One region of the Kitasatospora sp. NPDC085895 genome, then DNA from elsewhere that is predicted to be linked to it. Evidence: riboswitches for the same ligand, from Rfam matches in the RefSeq annotation. Region 1 holds a riboswitch; the other holds the start of a gene.

Region 1 (7,608 bases):
CCCGCCGTTCGTGCCGGGCCTTCTGATGATCTTCGGTGTGGCGTACCTGATGGTCAGCCGCATCGAGTACCCGAAGCCGCAGGGCCTGCTCGCCACCGCGACGCTCTGCTGGATCGTGGTCTCGATCGGCTGCCTGGCGGCCTGGGCGGCCGGTCTGCCCGGCGGCGACCTGCTGATGCACATCGGTGCCGTCGCCCAGATCACGCTCGCCGCGATGGCGCCGCTGCTGGTGATCCGCCGCAAGGTCGGCCAGAAGGTGGGCGACGTCCGCGCCCGCCGCGCGGAGTCCCGCGGCTGCTGAGCCGGCGGGAGGCCCGCAGACCCGACGGGAGGGGCCCGCATCCGAACCGGATGCGGGCCCCTCTCGCGTGCCCGGGAGGCGGGTGCGGGCGTTACCGGCCGGCACCGCCGTCGTGGACGCTGAAGGCGGAGCGGCGGGCCGCCCGGGCCACCGACGGGTCCGGGTGCACGCCGGAGACGGCGGTCAGCACCGAGGCCGCCCGCGGGTGGCCGGACTGCCGGGCCCGGTTGAACAGCCGCACCGGCTCGCCCGCCGAGGCGCCCTCGACGTGCGGCACCAGCAGCGCCGTGTCGCCGTGGTCGAGGACGGCCGCGGCGGTGTCCACCCACAGCCAGGCGGCGTCCTCCGCGCCCAGCACGTCGGCCGGGGACACCGGGCCGTCGTCGGAGCGCTCGGCCAGCCAGAGCAGCGCGTACGGCCGCAGGACCTGCTCGTCCACGGCGGCCCGGACGGCCTGCTCGGCGGGGCCGCCGGCGACCCGCAGGGCCTCGAAGGCGAGGCCGCGCAGCAGGGCGTCCTCGCCGCGGGCGGCGTCCAGCAGCTCGGCGACCGCACGGTCGGCCGGCCGGGCGGCGACCCAGGCCCGGTACTCGGCGCGGGCCGGCCCCGGGGTGTAGTCGGCGCAGGCGGCGAGCAGCTCCAGCGCGTCCTGCTCGATGTGGCCGGCGGCGGTCTGCGCGACGGTGCAGATCTCCTCCAGCTTGGCGCGGACCGCCCAGTGCCCGAGCGGGGAGAGCTCGGCGGCGTCGTCGCGGCGCTCCAGGGCGCCGACGGCTGCCAGGCCGTCCAGCATCCAGTCGAGGACCGCGGCGACGTCGGCCGCGGAGGTCGGGGTGTCGATCTGCGGCTCCCGGCAGGTGCCGCGGACGGCGGACATCGCGGAGGCGGCGTGCGGCACCGGCGAGGGGCCGAACGAGCCGGTGCCGGCGCCGTGCCGGCGCTCGTCCAGGCCGCGGCGCAGCAGCTCCAGCAGCTCGTTGTCCGGGACGGGCCCGTCCACCAGGTGCAGGAAGGACAGCAGGTGCGGCGCCTGGTCGACGGCCTGGCCGGCCAGCAGGGCGAAGACGCCGCGCATGGCCGCGGGCGGCACGGGCGCGAGCAGCGTCCAGGCGTCGAACAGCGCGGACCAGCCGCGGACCACCGCCTCGTCGTCGTGCTCCCAGGCGTTCAGCCGCCAGCCGGGCCCGGCGCCGCCGTCGCGCAGCTCGACCAGGCCGACCAGCAGGGCCTGGCCCCAGGCCTTGGCGGCGGCACCGACGGTCATGGCGAGGGCGCGCCCGGCGGCCCGGGCGTCGTCGGGCAGCAACTCGCCGCGCTTGTCGACCTCGCCGAGCTCGCCGGCCCAGCGGGAGATGCGCACCGCGTCGGCGAGCATCCGGCGGGCGAGCGGGGCCAGCTCGGCGGGAGCGGGGAAGCCGTCCGGCACCGGCACCCGGCCGCGGCCCGGCTTGGGTGCGGGGGTGCGGCGGCGGACCGGCCCGCCCGGAGGCGTGCTCTCGGGCCGGCGGGCCGCTCCTGGCAGACGGGTGACCGTCGCTCCGGTGCGGATCGCGGGCTGGAGCGGGGCATCACGGTCGCGCGGGTTCCGAGACGTCACGCCGAGCAGTCTTCCCCGTGTACCGGCCTTCTGTCACATCGAGTTCTACGCGCGATCGTAGGTCCGGTCCGCGGACGGGGGATGAGATCGGGCAACAGCCACCAAACCGGGTCCTCCGAGCGGGAAACCTGGCATGAGCACACCCCTCGCGGGCGGGCCCGCCGGGCTCACAGCAACGGGGTGAGCCAGCGGCGCAGCGCCTCGCCGTAGCCGTCCGGGTCGGCGTTCCACAGGGCCGCGTGCGCGCCGTCCGGGACGGGGTGCAGGCTCACCAGGTCGTCGCGCCGCCGGGCGAGGCGCTCGGCCGCCGCGAAGGGCGCCACCGCGTCCACGGGGCTGTGCAGCAGCAGGGCCGGCACGTTCAGGTCGGTGCCGTCGGCCAGCCGGGCGAAGCCGGCCAGGTCGACCTTGGTACGGCCCTCGGCGGCCAGCGCGCCGAGCTCGGCGAGCGGAGCGGGCACCCCGGCCCGGGCGGCCTCCTGGCGGACGGTCGTCGGCCAGTCCAGCACCGGCGAGTCCAGCACCAGGCCGGCGATCGACTCCCGCCAGGCCGAGCGGGCCGCGGTGTGCAGCGCCATCGTCGCGCCGAGCGACCAGCCGAAGAGCACGATCCGGCCGGCACCGTTCGCCTGCGCGAGGCGGACGGCGGCGTCGACGTCCCGCCACTCGGTCTCGCCGAAGTGCCCCAGGCCGTCCGGCGAGGGCGGGGCGCCCGCGTCGCCGCGGTGGGTGACCACCAGCACGGGCATCCGCAGCGCGTGCAGCAGCGGCAGCACCGGGAGGGCCTGCTGCCGGTCGGCGCCCGGACCGTGCACCAGGACCGCCCACAGCCCGCGGATGCCCGGCAGGTACCAGGCCGGCATCGGGCCGAGCTCGCCCTCGACGTCGCTCGGGGTGAAGTCCAGGCCGAGCGCGGAGGCCGGGTCGCCGAGGTGCACGCGGGCGGTCACCCGGACCTCCGTCCCGCTGTACAGCGAGCCGGCGCCGGTGGCGAGCAGCCGGCGGGTGACGCTCTGCGGCCCGGTGGCCAGCACGTCGCCGACCACCGCGTGCCCGCCCCCGGCCCACTCCAGGGCGTAGCGGCCGGGGCGCTCGGTCTCCACGCTGCGGGTGAGCATGACGCGGTCCGCGGCCAGCTCCTGCACCCGGATGCCCGGTCCGCCCGCCTGCCCGGCGGCCGCGAAGGCTCCCGCGAACCCGGGCCGGACGGCCCGTTCGGACACCCGGCGGCCGATCAGCAGTGCCGCGGCACCCGTCCCGACGGCGGCGGCCGCGACGATCGCGGCGGTTCCCCAACGCATGGCGCTCCCGGTGTGGCGGCACGGACATGGCGATCCCAGTCCACGCCCCGGCCCGGGAGCGGGCCACCCGGGCGGGTCCGTCCGGGCGGCCCGGACCGGGCGGCTCAGACCGGCACGTCGGTGCCCCGGCGGGCCAGCAGCTCCCAGAACCGCTCCGCGAGCGGCCGGGCCGGCGGGCGGGCGGCGTCCGGCACCGACGAGCCCCAGTGCCCGGGGACGAGGTACTCGTCCTGCAAGTCGGCCAGCACCCCGCCCAGCAGGTCGTGCGGGACGGGCACGATCCGGCCCACCTCCCGCAGCTGCGCCTGCCAGCGGCCGTCCACCACCTGGCGCAGCCGTCGGTCCAGGTCGTCCTGACGCCCGGTCACCCGGACCAGCACCCGCAGCGGCAGCCCGAGCACGTGCGCCAGCGCCAGGCCCTGCTCACCGTCCGCGTCCCAGCGTCCGGTGGCCTCGGCCCTCGCGTAGGTCTCCGCACCCACCCCGATCCGGTGCGCGGCCTGCTCCCGGGTGAGCTCCCGGGCCAGCCGGAAGTCCCGCAGGGTCGCCGGCGCGACGCCCATCAGCTGGGCGGGCGGGCACCACAGCGCCCGGGAGAGCGCGATGAACTCCTCCTCCGACGGGAGGAACTCACCGGCCTCCCAGGCCGCCACGTGCGAGGGCAGCAGCCGGACACCGTGCGCGGCCATGGCCTCGGCGACCTGCTCCGGGCTCAGGCCGAGCCCGGCGCGGTGCGCCCGCGCGGCCGGCGGGGAGAACGGCACCGGAGGCGGTGCGGACGGTCTGCGTCGCATGCGACAAGAACGTACGGGCGCCCGCGCGGCACCACCCACACGCCGAACGCACGAACCCGGCCCCGGCGGAACCGCCCGGCGCTGGAGGATCGTACGGGGCGGGCGGTGACGGAATCCGGCGACGGAGTGTGACCAAGCCCTCCGGAGGCTTTGTTGACTGGCGGTCGGAGCGCGTGATGGGATCTCGGGGCCATACGGAGGCATGCAGAGGAAGCCGGTGCGAATCCGGCGCGGTCCCGCCACTGTCACCGGGGAGCACGCTCGACCTGCACGGTCACGGCGGTCCGCCACAGGGCCGCTGGAAGGCCCGAGCGCGCGCCGGACCCGGAAGCCAGGAGACTCTCGCCGCCGGTTCGTCGATCCAGGGCGCGGACCCTGAGTGAGGACACGCACGCCATGCAGGCTGCCCAGCGGTCACCGCTGCGCCCCGACCGGGGAGCCGGGCCGTGGCCCGGCTGAGCTCCGCCCCCTACCTGCTGGGCGCCGTGGCCGGCCACCTCGCCGACACCGCCCTCGCCGACCCCCGCCGCGGCCACCCGGTCGCCCTCTTCGGCAGCGCCGCCGGACGCCTGGAGCGCCTGCTCTGGCGCGACCACCGGGGCGCCGGCACCGCCTTCACCGCGCTGAGCGTGGGCGCCGTCGCAGCCGGGGCCGCCCTCGCCGACCACGCGCTGCGGCGCCGTCCCGCGGCCCGCGCCGCGCTCGCCGCGGCCGCCGCCTGGACGGTCCTCGGCGGCACCTCGCTCACCCGGGAGGCCCGCGCGATCGGCCGCTCCCTGGAGGCCGGCGACCTCGCCGCCGCCCGCGGGCGGCTCCCCCACCTGTGCGGGCGCGACCCGAGCGCCCTGGACGAGCAGCAGATCGCCCGCGCCGTCGTCGAGTCCGTCGCCGAGAACACCGCCGACGCGGTCGTCAACGCCCTCACCTGGGGCGCGCTGGCGGGCACCCCCGGACTGCTGGCCTTCCGGGCCGTCAACACCCTGGACGCGATGGTGGGCCACCGCTCGCCCCGCCACCTGCGCTTCGGCTGGGCCTCCGCCCGGCTCGACGACGTGGCGGGCTGGCCGGGCGCCCGGCTCACCGCGCTGCTGACCGTCGCCGCGGCGGAGCACCCGCGGGCCGCCTGGAAGGTCTGGCGGCGCGACGGGTCGTCGCACCCCAGCCCCAACGCCGGACAGGCCGAGTCGGCCTTCGCCGGCGGCCTCGGCGTCCGCCTCGGCGGCACCCTGCAGTACGGCGAGCGTGTCGAGCACCGCCCCGTCCTCGGCGCCGAACTCCGCCCGGTCGCCGTCGCGGACATCGAACGCGCCTGCCGCCTCTCCCGCCGCGTCGGCGTCCTGGCCCTGGCCGTCACCACGGCCGCCCGCGGCCTCACCGGCCTGGCACGGGGACGTCAGGGGGCGGGATGCCCGCGAGCCGGGAGGGAAGCGATGACGGCGCCGCACCTTCCGTTCCGCGCAGCTCTGCCCACCGTCGCGGCCGGGACGGCCGTCCTCACCGCCGGCGCCACACGTAAGCAAGGGAGTGTCACGTGACGAAGGCTCTGCTGGTGGCAGGGACGACCTCGGACGCGGGCAAGAGCGTGGTCACGGCGGGGATCTGCCGGTGGCTGGCCCGGCAGGGGGTGCGGGTGGCGCCGTTCAAGGCGCAGAACATGTCGCTGAACTCCTTCGTCACCGCGGACGGCGCCGAGATCGGCCGCGCCCAGGCGATGCAGGCGCAGGCCGCCATGGTGGCGCCGGAGGCGGCGATGAACCCGGTGCTGCTGAAGCCGGGGGCGGACGGCCGCAGCCAGGTGGTGCTGCTCGGCCGGCCGGTCGCCGAGGTCGGGGCGCTGGACTACCGCGAGCGCAAGCCCGTCCTGCTGGAGCGGGCGCTGGAGTGCCTGGCGGACCTGCGCGGCCGGTACGAGGTGGTGGTCTGCGAGGGCGCCGGCTCGCCCGCGGAGATCAACCTGCGGGACCGGGACATCGCCAACATGGGCCTGGCCACGGCGGCGAACCTGCCGGTGGTGGTGGTCGGCGACATCGACCGCGGCGGGGTATTCGCGGCGATGTACGGCACCCTGGCGCTGCTGTCCGCGCAGGACCAGGCGCTGGTGGCGGGCTGGTTCGTGAACAAGTTCCGCGGGGACGCCCGGCTGCTGGCGCCGGGTCTGGAGATGTTGCGGGAGCTGACGGGCCGTCCGGTGCTGGGCACGCTGCCGATGCTGTCCGGTCTGTGGCTGGACGCCGAGGACTCGCTGGACCTGTCGACGGCGGTGGAGAACCGTCCGACCGCGGCCCCGCACGGCGCGGAGGTGCTGCGGGTGGCCGTGGTGCGGCTGCCGCGCCTGTCGAACTTCACCGACGTGGACGCGCTGGCCCAGGAGCCGGGCGTGCTGGTCCGCTGGGCGACCCGGCCGGAGGAGCTGGCCGACGCCGACCTGGTGGTGCTGCCCGGAACCCGGGCGACCGTGGCCGACCTGGACTGGCTGCGCGGCCGCGGACTGGACACCGCCCTGCAGGCGCGGGCGGCGGCCGGGCTGCCCGTCCTCGGCGTGTGCGGCGGCTACCAGATGCTCTCCCGGGAGATCGTCGACGCGGTGGAGTCGAAGGCGGGCGCCGTCGAGGGCCTCGGGCTGCTGCCGACCCGGGTGGAGTTCGGTGTGGAGAAGGTGCTCGGCCGGCCGGTCGGCGAGGCGTACGGGGAGCGGGTCGAGGGGTACGAGATCCACCACGGCGTGGTGGCCGTCGAGGGCGGGGAAGCCTTCTTGGACGGCTGCCGGGTCGGCGCGGTGTGGGGGACGACCTGGCACGGCGCGCTGGAGAACGACGGCTTCCGCCGGGCGCTGCTGCGCGAGGTGGCGTCGGCGGCCGGGCGGGCCTTCGTCCCGGCGCCGGACACCTCGTTCGCCGCGGCGCGCGAGGAGCGGCTGGACCGGCTGGGCGACCTGATCGAGGAGCATGCGGACACCGACGCGCTGTGGAAGCTGATCGAGGGCGGGGCACCGCAGGGGCTGCCGTTCGTGCCGCCGGGTGCGCCGTGAGCGGGGCCGTGAACATGGGAGAGCAGATGAGTGACGCCCGTTATCCGTTCACCGCGGTCGTCGGCATGGCCGACCTGCGGCTCGGGCTGCTGTTGAACGCGGTCTCGCCGGCCGTCGGCGGTGTGCTGGTGCGCGGCGAGAAGGGCACCGCCAAGTCGACCATGGTGCGCGCCCTGGCGGGGCTGCTGCCGTCGATCGGCACGGTCGCCGACTGCCGGTTCGCCTGCGACCCGGCGGCACCGGACCCGCAGTGCCCGGACGGCGCGCACGGCGGCGCGGGTTCGCTGGAGCGGCCCGCGCACCTGGTGGAGCTGCCGGTCGGCGTCTCCGAGGACCGGATCGTCGGCTCGTTGGACCTGGAGCGGGCGCTCGCCGAGGGCGTCAAGGCGTACGAGCCGGGCCTGCTGGCCAGGGCGCACCGCGGCGTGCTGTACATCGACGAGGTCAACCTGCTGCAGGACCACCTGGTCGACCTGCTGCTGGACGCGGCGGCGATGGGCCGCTCGTACGTGGAGCGGGAGGGCGTGTCGGTGCGGCACGCCGCGCGCTTCCTGCTGGTGGGCACGATGAACCCGGAGGAGGGCGAG
Region 2 (7,608 bases), on a different contig from region 1:
ACCGCCGGCTCGGCCGCGAGCTGGACCTCTTCGACACCGACCGGCTGATCGGGGCCGGTCTGCCCTACTGGCTGCCGGACGGCGCCGCGGTGCGGCACGCACTGGAGGAGTACGTCCGCGAGGTGGAACGGCTGGCCGGCTACCGGCACGTCCACTCGCCCGTCCTCGGCAAACGCGAGCTGTACGAGATCTCCGGCCACTGGGCGCACTACAGCGAGGACATGTTCCCGCCCATGCGGCTCGGCGGCGAGGAGGTGGTGCTGCGGCCCAGCCTCTGCCCGCACCACGCGGTGATCTTCCGCGCCCGGCCGCGCAGCCACCGCGACCTGCCGCTGCGGCTGGCCGAACTCGGCGGCATGTTCCGCTCCGAGATGTCGGGGGTGCTCGGCGGGCTGACCCGGGTCAGGTCGATCCAGCTGAACGACGCCCACATCTTCTGCCGGCCCGACCAGGTCGCCGAGGAGGTTCGGTCGGCGCTGGCGCTGATCCACGGCGCGTACCGGGCGCTCGGCATCGAACCGGCCCGGCACCGGCTCTCGCTGCCCGCCGAGGGCGGCAAGTACGTCGCCGACCCCGGGATGTGGCAGCGCGCCGGCCGGCTGCTCGCCGAGGCCCTGGACGAGGCCGGGGTGCCGTACGAGGAGGAGGTGGGCGAGGCCGCGTTCTACGGGCCCAAGATCGATGTCCAGGTGGTCGACCGGGCCGGACGCGAGTCCACCCTCTCCACCGTGCAGGTCGACTTCCACCAGCCCGCCCGGTTCGACCTCGGCTACACCGGACCGGACGGCGCCCGGCACCGGCCGGTGATGGTGCACCGGGCGGTGATCGGCAGTGTGGAACGGGCGGTGGCCCACCTGATCGAGGTGCACCAGGGCGCCTTCCCCGCCTGGCTGGCGCCCGTCCAGCTGCTGGTGCAGCCGGTCGCCGAGGAGCAGCGGCCGCAGGCGGAGGCGCTCGTGCACCTGGCCCTCCGGCAGGGCCTGCGCGCCGAACTCGCCGACCCGCAGGCGGGCACCCTCGCGGCCCGGGTACGGGCCGGGCGGCTGGTGCCGTACCAGGCCGTCATCGGCGCGGCCGAGGCCGCCGACGGGCTGGTGTCGCTCCGCCTGCGGGACGGACGGCGGATGGGACCGCTACCGGAGGCCCGGGCGCTGCAGCTGATCGGGGCCGAGGCCCGGCCCTCCGAGGCGCACGTGGATCACCGATAGGGGCGCGCGGGGGGGCACCTCCCGGCCGAAGGCCACTAGGGCTTGTCTGACGATTCCCGCCGCGCGCCCCTGGGTTCGCTCTTCGTCAGTCCTCCGGGTAGCGGCGGGGGGTCCAGACGACCTCGGTGTCGTTGCCGCGGCGGACCAGGCGGGTCTGGGAGGACCCGATGAGCAGCAGGGTGCGCATGTCGACCTCGGCCGGGTCGAGGTCGGCCAGCCGGACGGTGCGGACGCGTTCGGTGGGGCCGCCCACGTCACGGGCCATCACCACCGGGGTGTCGGCGCCGCGGTACTCCAGCATCAGGTCGCGGGCCAGCCCGACCTGGGTGGTGCGGGACTTCGAACCGGGGTTGTAGAGCGCCAGCACCAGGTCGGCCTCGGCGGCCGCGCGCAGCCGGCGGGCGATGACCTCCCACGGCTTGAGGCGGTCGGAGAGCGAGACCACCGCGTAGTCGTGGCCGAGCGGGGCGCCGGCGCGGGAGGCGGCGGCGTGGGCGGCCGTCATGCCGGGCAGCACCCGGACGGGCACCTCGCGGTACGGGTCCTCGCCGGCCGCCTCCAGGACGGCGGTGGCCATCGCGAAGACGCCCGGGTCGCCGGAGGAGACGACCGCGACGCGGCGGCCGCGGCGGGCCAGGTCGAGGGCGAACTCGGCGCGGACGGACTCGACCTTGTTGTCGGAGCCGTGCCGGACCTGGCCGGGGCGGACGGGCACCCGGTCCAGGTAGGTGGTGTAGCCGACCAGGTCGGTGGCGGCGGCGAGGGCGCCGCGGGCCTCCGGGGTGAGCCAGAGCGGGCCGGCCGGGCCGGTGCCGACGACCACGACCTCGCCGGGGCCGTCCGGCTCGGGGAGGTCGAGCGGGGCGACCTTGCTGGGCAGCACGGCGACCGAGAAGTAGGGCACGGTGTCGGCCTCGACCTCGGCGAGCGGCAGGGTGCGCTCGCCGTCCATGAACGCCCGCTCGACGTACTGTGCGTCGTCGAGCCGGCCGGCCCGCTCCAGGGCGCGGCGGACGGCCGGGAAGGTCCGGCCGAGCTTCATGATCACCGCGGAGTCGGCGGAGGCGATCCGGGCGGCGAGCTCCTCCTCCGGCAGGGTGCCGGGGATGATCGTCAGGGTCTCCTCGGCCTCCACCAGGGCGCTGCCGAGCCGGGCCGCGGCGGCGCTGACCGAGGTCACGCCGGGCACCACCTCGGTCGGGTAGCGGTGGGCGAGGCGCTTGTGCATGTGCTGGTACGAGCCGTAGAAGAGCGGGTCGCCCTCGGCGAGGACGACGACGTTCCGGCCGGCGTCCAGGTGGGCGGCGAGCCGGGCGGACGCCTCCTCGTAGAAGTCGTCCAGGGCGCCGCGGTAGCCGCCGGGGTGGTCGGTGGTCTCCACGGTGATCGGGTAGACCAGCTTCTCCTCGATCTGGCCGCCGGTCAGGTAGCGGTCGGCGATCGAGCGGGCGATGGAGCGGCCGTGCCGGGCGCTGTGGTAGGCCACCACGTCGGCCTTGCCGATGAGTTCGGCGGCGCGGACGGTGACCAGCGAGGGGTCGCCGGGGCCGAGGCCGACGCCGTACAGCCGGCCGGTCCGCCGGTCGGTCTGCTGCCCGGTCTGCTGCTCGGTCACTCTTCTTCACTCGCAATCGCGTTGATCGCGGCGGCGGCGATCGCACTGCCGCCGCGCCGGCCGCGGACCACCAGGTGCTCCAGGCCGGACGGGTGCTCGGCCAGGGCCTGCTTGGACTCGGCGGCGCCGATGAAGCCGACGGGCACGCCGATCACCGCGGCCGGGCGGGGCGCGCCGGCCTCGATCATCTCCAGCAGCCGGAAGAGCGAGGTCGGCGCGTTGCCGACGGCCACCACGGCACCCTCCAGCCTGGGCAGCCACAGCTCCATGGCGGCGGCGCTGCGGGTGTTGCCGGTCTTCCGCGCGAGCTCGGGCACCGACGGGTCGGTGAGGGTGCAGATCACCTCGTTGTCGGCGGGCAGCCGCTTGCGGGTGACACCGCTGGCGACCATGTTGACGTCGCAGAGGATCGGCGCACCGGCGTGCAGCGCCTTGCGGGCCGAGGCGACCACACCGGGCGAGTAGACCAGGTCCTCGACCAGGTCGGTCATGCCGCAGGCGTGGATCATCCGCACCGCGACCTGCGAGACGTCGGCGGGCAGGGCGGCCAGGTCGGCCTCGGCCCGGATGGTGGCAAAGGACTGCCGGTAGATGGCGGCGCCGTCCTTCTCGTACTCGATCACGTGGTCCTCCGGGCCTCGGCGACCGCCTCGGCCATCTCTTCCGTCGTCACATCCACTGGCGTCACATCCATGGGCCGGTCCGGTGTCCCGACCGGTGCCACCCGGTAGCCCTGCCCGGTGGCGAGCACGTCCACCCATCGCCCGGAGGGGTGGCCGCAGCGCCGTTCGCAGCCCGACCAGTGCACCGGCAGGCCACCGCCGTCCGCACGTTCCAGGGCGCGGGCCGCGTCGCCGCGCACGTCGGCGAGCGACTTGCCGCAGCCGGGCAGGCCGGTGCAGGCGGTGGCGCGGTCCCAGGCGGTGCCGGGCCCGGTCAGGAAGCCGGCCGCGGCGAGCTCGGCGAGGGCGGCGGGGCCGACGCCGGGCAGGACGGCGCCGCGCCAGGGCGTCAGCCGGACCTCGCCGGCGGACAGCCCGGCGAGCAGCCGCCACTGTGCGGCGGTGGCCCGCCCGAAGCGCGTCCCGACCGAGAGGCCTCCGGGCAGCACCCCGAGCGGCGGGTGTCCGCCGGACAGCGGGGGCAGCGGCAGGTCGCCGGGCGGGAGGAGTTCGGGGACCTCGCGCAGGTGCCAGGCCCTGGTGCCGGTGGTGCGCAGCGCGTCGAGGAAGTCCCGGGCGGCGTCCAGGGCGGCGTCCACGGCCTGTGCGGCCGGCACCGCGCGGACGGTCGTCTCGCGGCCGAGCCGCAGCAGGGCGGTGCCGCCAGGCGCTGCGATCAATGTCACATCGGCGTTCAGGGCGGCGACATCGCCGCGGCCGTCGTCCAGGGCGAAGAGGAACTTGCCGGAGAGCGCGGCCGCCCAGGGCGCCGCGCAGAGCTTCGCGTCCAGCTCGCGCACCCGGGCCGCGGTGTCGGCGTGCCCCTCGGCGTCGAGGCCGGCGGTCGGCGAGGCGACGATGTTGCGCACCCGCTCGTGGGTGTCGGAGGGCAGCAGGCCGACGGCCCGCAGCCGGTCGGCGAGTTCCGCGCCGCAGGCCGAAGCCAGGCCGCGCAGTTGGACGTTGCCGCGCGAGGTGGTCTCCAGTGCGCCGTCGCCGAGCGCCTCTGCCGCATCGGCCAGCGCCGCCGCCTGACGGCTCGTCAGCAGTCCGCCGGGGACGCGGATGCGGGCGAGGGCGCCGTCGTCGGCCGTGTGCAGACGAAGGGCCCCCGGACAGGCGTCCGACCGGCCCCGGTCGGGCACGGCGGAGCCCGCCCCGGCGGGGTCGGGAGTCGGTGGCATGGCGGCGAGCATACAGATTGTCCGACGGGGCGCCCCGTCGTCTGGATCACAGTCCGCGCGCAGTCCCGCGGCCGTCCGCCACCCCGTACGATGCTGCCGGACGGTCCGTGCGGGCCGTCCGACGCCAGCGACGGCAAGCGGAGGAAACCGGTGCAAATCCGGTGCGGTCCCGCCACTGTAACCACGGCTCAGCCGCCGTGGAGCCAGGAACTCCCGCCGTCCTCCACCAGCCCGGGGCGCGGACCCCGAGGAAGGCCCGACCTGTGCGCTGCCGCATGCCCGGCTCCGCCGTCCCGCCCGGACGCGCCGAGCCGTCGCCCGCCGTCCCGGGGACCCCGGCGGCGGTCCGCCGCACCCCCGGGGCGCGTCTTCAACGGTCACGGGTGCACCACAAGGGGCGCGGGGAACTGCGCGATCCGGGGCGGGTGTCACGACGGCACGGGCCGAGCCGTGGTCTGCACGGTGGGCCGCATCCGGATTGCGCAGTTCTCCCCCGGCCTTCGGCCGGGAGGTGCCCCCACACGCCCCCTGGAACGACGGCCCGAGCGCCCTTGAAGACAGGCCCTCGCACCGCACCCCGCTCCGCCCCGCGCACCCGGCTGCCGCACCCGGCCCCGGTGCGCCGCCGCACGCCGTGGAACACCGACCAGGCCGGGAGGCCCTCCGCATGATCCTGCTGCTGTCGACCTCCGACACCGACCTGCTGAGCGCCCGCGCCTCGCAGGGCCCCGTCCGCTACCGGCTCGGCAACCCGGCCCGGCTGTCCGCCGAGGAGCTGCCCGCCCTGGTCGAGGGCACCGACCTGGTCGTCGTCCGCCTGCTCGGCGGCCGCCGCGCCTGGGAGGACGGCCTGGACGCGCTGCTCGCCGGGCCCCGCCCGGTCGTCGTGCTGACGGGCGAGCAGGCCCCGGACGCCCAGCTGATGGAGCTCTCCACCGTCCCGGCCGGCATCGCCGCCGAGGCGCACGCCTACCTCGCGCACGGCGGCCCGACCAACCTCGCCGAGCTCGGCGCCTTCCTCTCCGACACCGTGCTGCTCACCGGCCACGGCTTCGCCCCGCCCGCCTCCGCCCCGGCCTGGGGCCCGCTGGAGCGTCAGGCCCGCACCTCGGACGGCCCGCTGGTCGCCGTGCTCTACTACCGCGCCCACCACATGAGCGGGAACACCGCCTTCGTCGAGACGCTGTGCAGCGCGATCGAGGACGAGGGCGCCCGCGCGCTGCCGCTGTACTGCTCCTCGCTGCGCGGCGCCGAGCCGGAGCTGCTCGCCGAACTCGGCCGGGCCGACGCCATCGTCACCACCGTGCTCGCCGCGGGCGGCACCCGGCCCGCCGACGCGCAGGCCGGCGGCGACGAGGAGGCCTGGGACGCGGGCGCGCTCGCCGCCCTCGACCGGCCGATCCTGCAGGCCCTGTGCCTGACCTGGTCGCGCTCGCAGTGGGAGGAGAGCGACGACGGCCTCTCCCCGCTGGACACCGCCACCCAGGTCGCCGTCCCGGAGTTCGACGGCCGTCTGATCACCGTGCCGTTCTCCTTCAAGGAGCTGGACGAGGACGGCCTCACCGTCTACCGCGCCGACGCCGAGCGCTCCGCCCGGGTCGCCGGCATCGCCGTCCGGCACGCCCGGCTGCGCCACACCCCGGCGGCCGAGCGCCGTCTCGCCCTGGTGCTCTCCGCGTACCCGACCAAGCACGCCCGGGTCGGCAACGCGGTCGGCCTGGACACCCCGGCCAGCGCGGTGCGCCTGCTGCACCGCCTCCGCGAGGAGGGCATGGACCTGGGCACCGACCTGCCGGGCCTGGACACGACCTCCACCTCGCACGAGGGCGACGAGCTGATCCACGCGCTGATCGCGGCCGGCGGCTACGACCAGGACTGGCTGACCGAGGACCAGCTCGCCCGCAACCCCGTCCGCATCCCCGCCGCCGACTACCGCCGCTGGTACGCCGCCCTGCCGCAGGGTCTGCGCGAGCAGGTCGAGGAGCACTGGGGCCCGGCCCCCGGCGAGCTGTACGTGGACCGCTCGCAGAACCCGGACGGCGACATCGTGCTCGCCGCGATCCGCTCCGGGAACCTGCTCGTCCTCATCCAGCCGCCGCGCGGCTTCGGCGAGAACCCGGTCGCGATCTACCACGACCCGGACCTGCCGCCCAGCCACCACTACCTGGCCGCGTACCGCTGGATCGCCGCCGCCCAGGAGGACGGCGGCTTCGGCGCGCACGCCGTGATCCACCTCGGCAAGCACGGCAACCTGGAGTGGCTGCCCGGCAAGACGGCCGCGCTGTCCGCCGAGTGCGGCCCGGACGCCGTCCTCGGCGACCTGCCGCTGATCTACCCCTTCCTGGTCAACGATCCGGGCGAGGGCACCCAGGCCAAGCGCCGCGCCCACGCCACCCTGGTCGACCACCTCGTCCCGCCGATGGCCCGCGCCGACTCGTACGGCGACATCGCGCGCCTGGAGCAGCTGCTCGACGAGTACTCGACGATCGCCGCGATGGACCCGGCGAAGCTGCCGGCGATCCGCGCCCAGATCTGGACGCTGATCCAGGCCGCCCGGCTCGACCACGACCTCGGCCTGGACGAGCGGCCCGAGGACGACGGCTTCGACGACTTCCTGCTGCACGTCGACGGCTGGCTGTGCGAGGTCAAGGACGCCCAGATCCGCGACGGCCTGCACGTCCTCGGCCAGGCCCCGGCCGGCACCGACCGGGTCAACATCGTGCTCGCCATCCTGCGCGCCCGGCAGATCTGGGGCGGCGTCAGCGCGCTGCCCGGTCTGCGCGAGGCGCTCGGCCTGGACGAGGCCGCGCTCACCCTCGGCGCCACCGACGCCGCCGAGGCGCAGGCCCGCGCCCTGGTCGAGGCGATGGAGGCCGGGGACTGGGCCCCGGAGGCGGTCGAGAAGGTCACCGCCGGGCACCCGGACGCCGTCCGCGAGG

The links. A riboswitch is a leader RNA that binds a small molecule or an ion and turns the genes downstream of it on or off. The one in region 1 is predicted to bind cobalamin.
Region 2: linked by a shared signal. The riboswitch ahead of cobN (cobaltochelatase subunit CobN) and the one ahead of AB0442_RS32360 (cobalamin biosynthesis protein) in region 1 are both predicted to bind cobalamin.

Annotation. Positions count from the first base shown of each region.
Region 1 covers NZ_JBFBJY010000072.1:18,030-25,637, reverse strand. The annotation lists gene AB0442_RS32380 (CDP-alcohol phosphatidyltransferase family protein) at 1-301, shown strand, start outside; gene AB0442_RS32375 (hypothetical protein) at 393-1,898, opposite strand; gene AB0442_RS32370 (alpha/beta fold hydrolase) at 2,066-3,199, opposite strand; gene AB0442_RS32365 (transcriptional regulator) at 3,304-3,993, opposite strand; cobalamin riboswitch at 4,200-4,335, shown strand; gene AB0442_RS32360 (cobalamin biosynthesis protein) at 4,449-5,528, shown strand; gene AB0442_RS32355 (cobyric acid synthase) at 5,525-7,021, shown strand; gene AB0442_RS32350 (putative cobaltochelatase) at 7,048-7,608, shown strand, end outside.
Region 2 covers NZ_JBFBJY010000014.1:97,668-105,275, reverse strand. The annotation lists gene thrS (threonine--tRNA ligase) at 1-1,208, shown strand, start outside; gene AB0442_RS12045 (precorrin-2 C(20)-methyltransferase) at 1,294-2,823, opposite strand; gene AB0442_RS12040 (precorrin-8X methylmutase) at 2,820-3,446, opposite strand; gene AB0442_RS12035 (hypothetical protein) at 3,443-4,669, opposite strand; cobalamin riboswitch at 4,754-4,905, shown strand; gene cobN (cobaltochelatase subunit CobN) at 5,337-7,608, shown strand, end outside.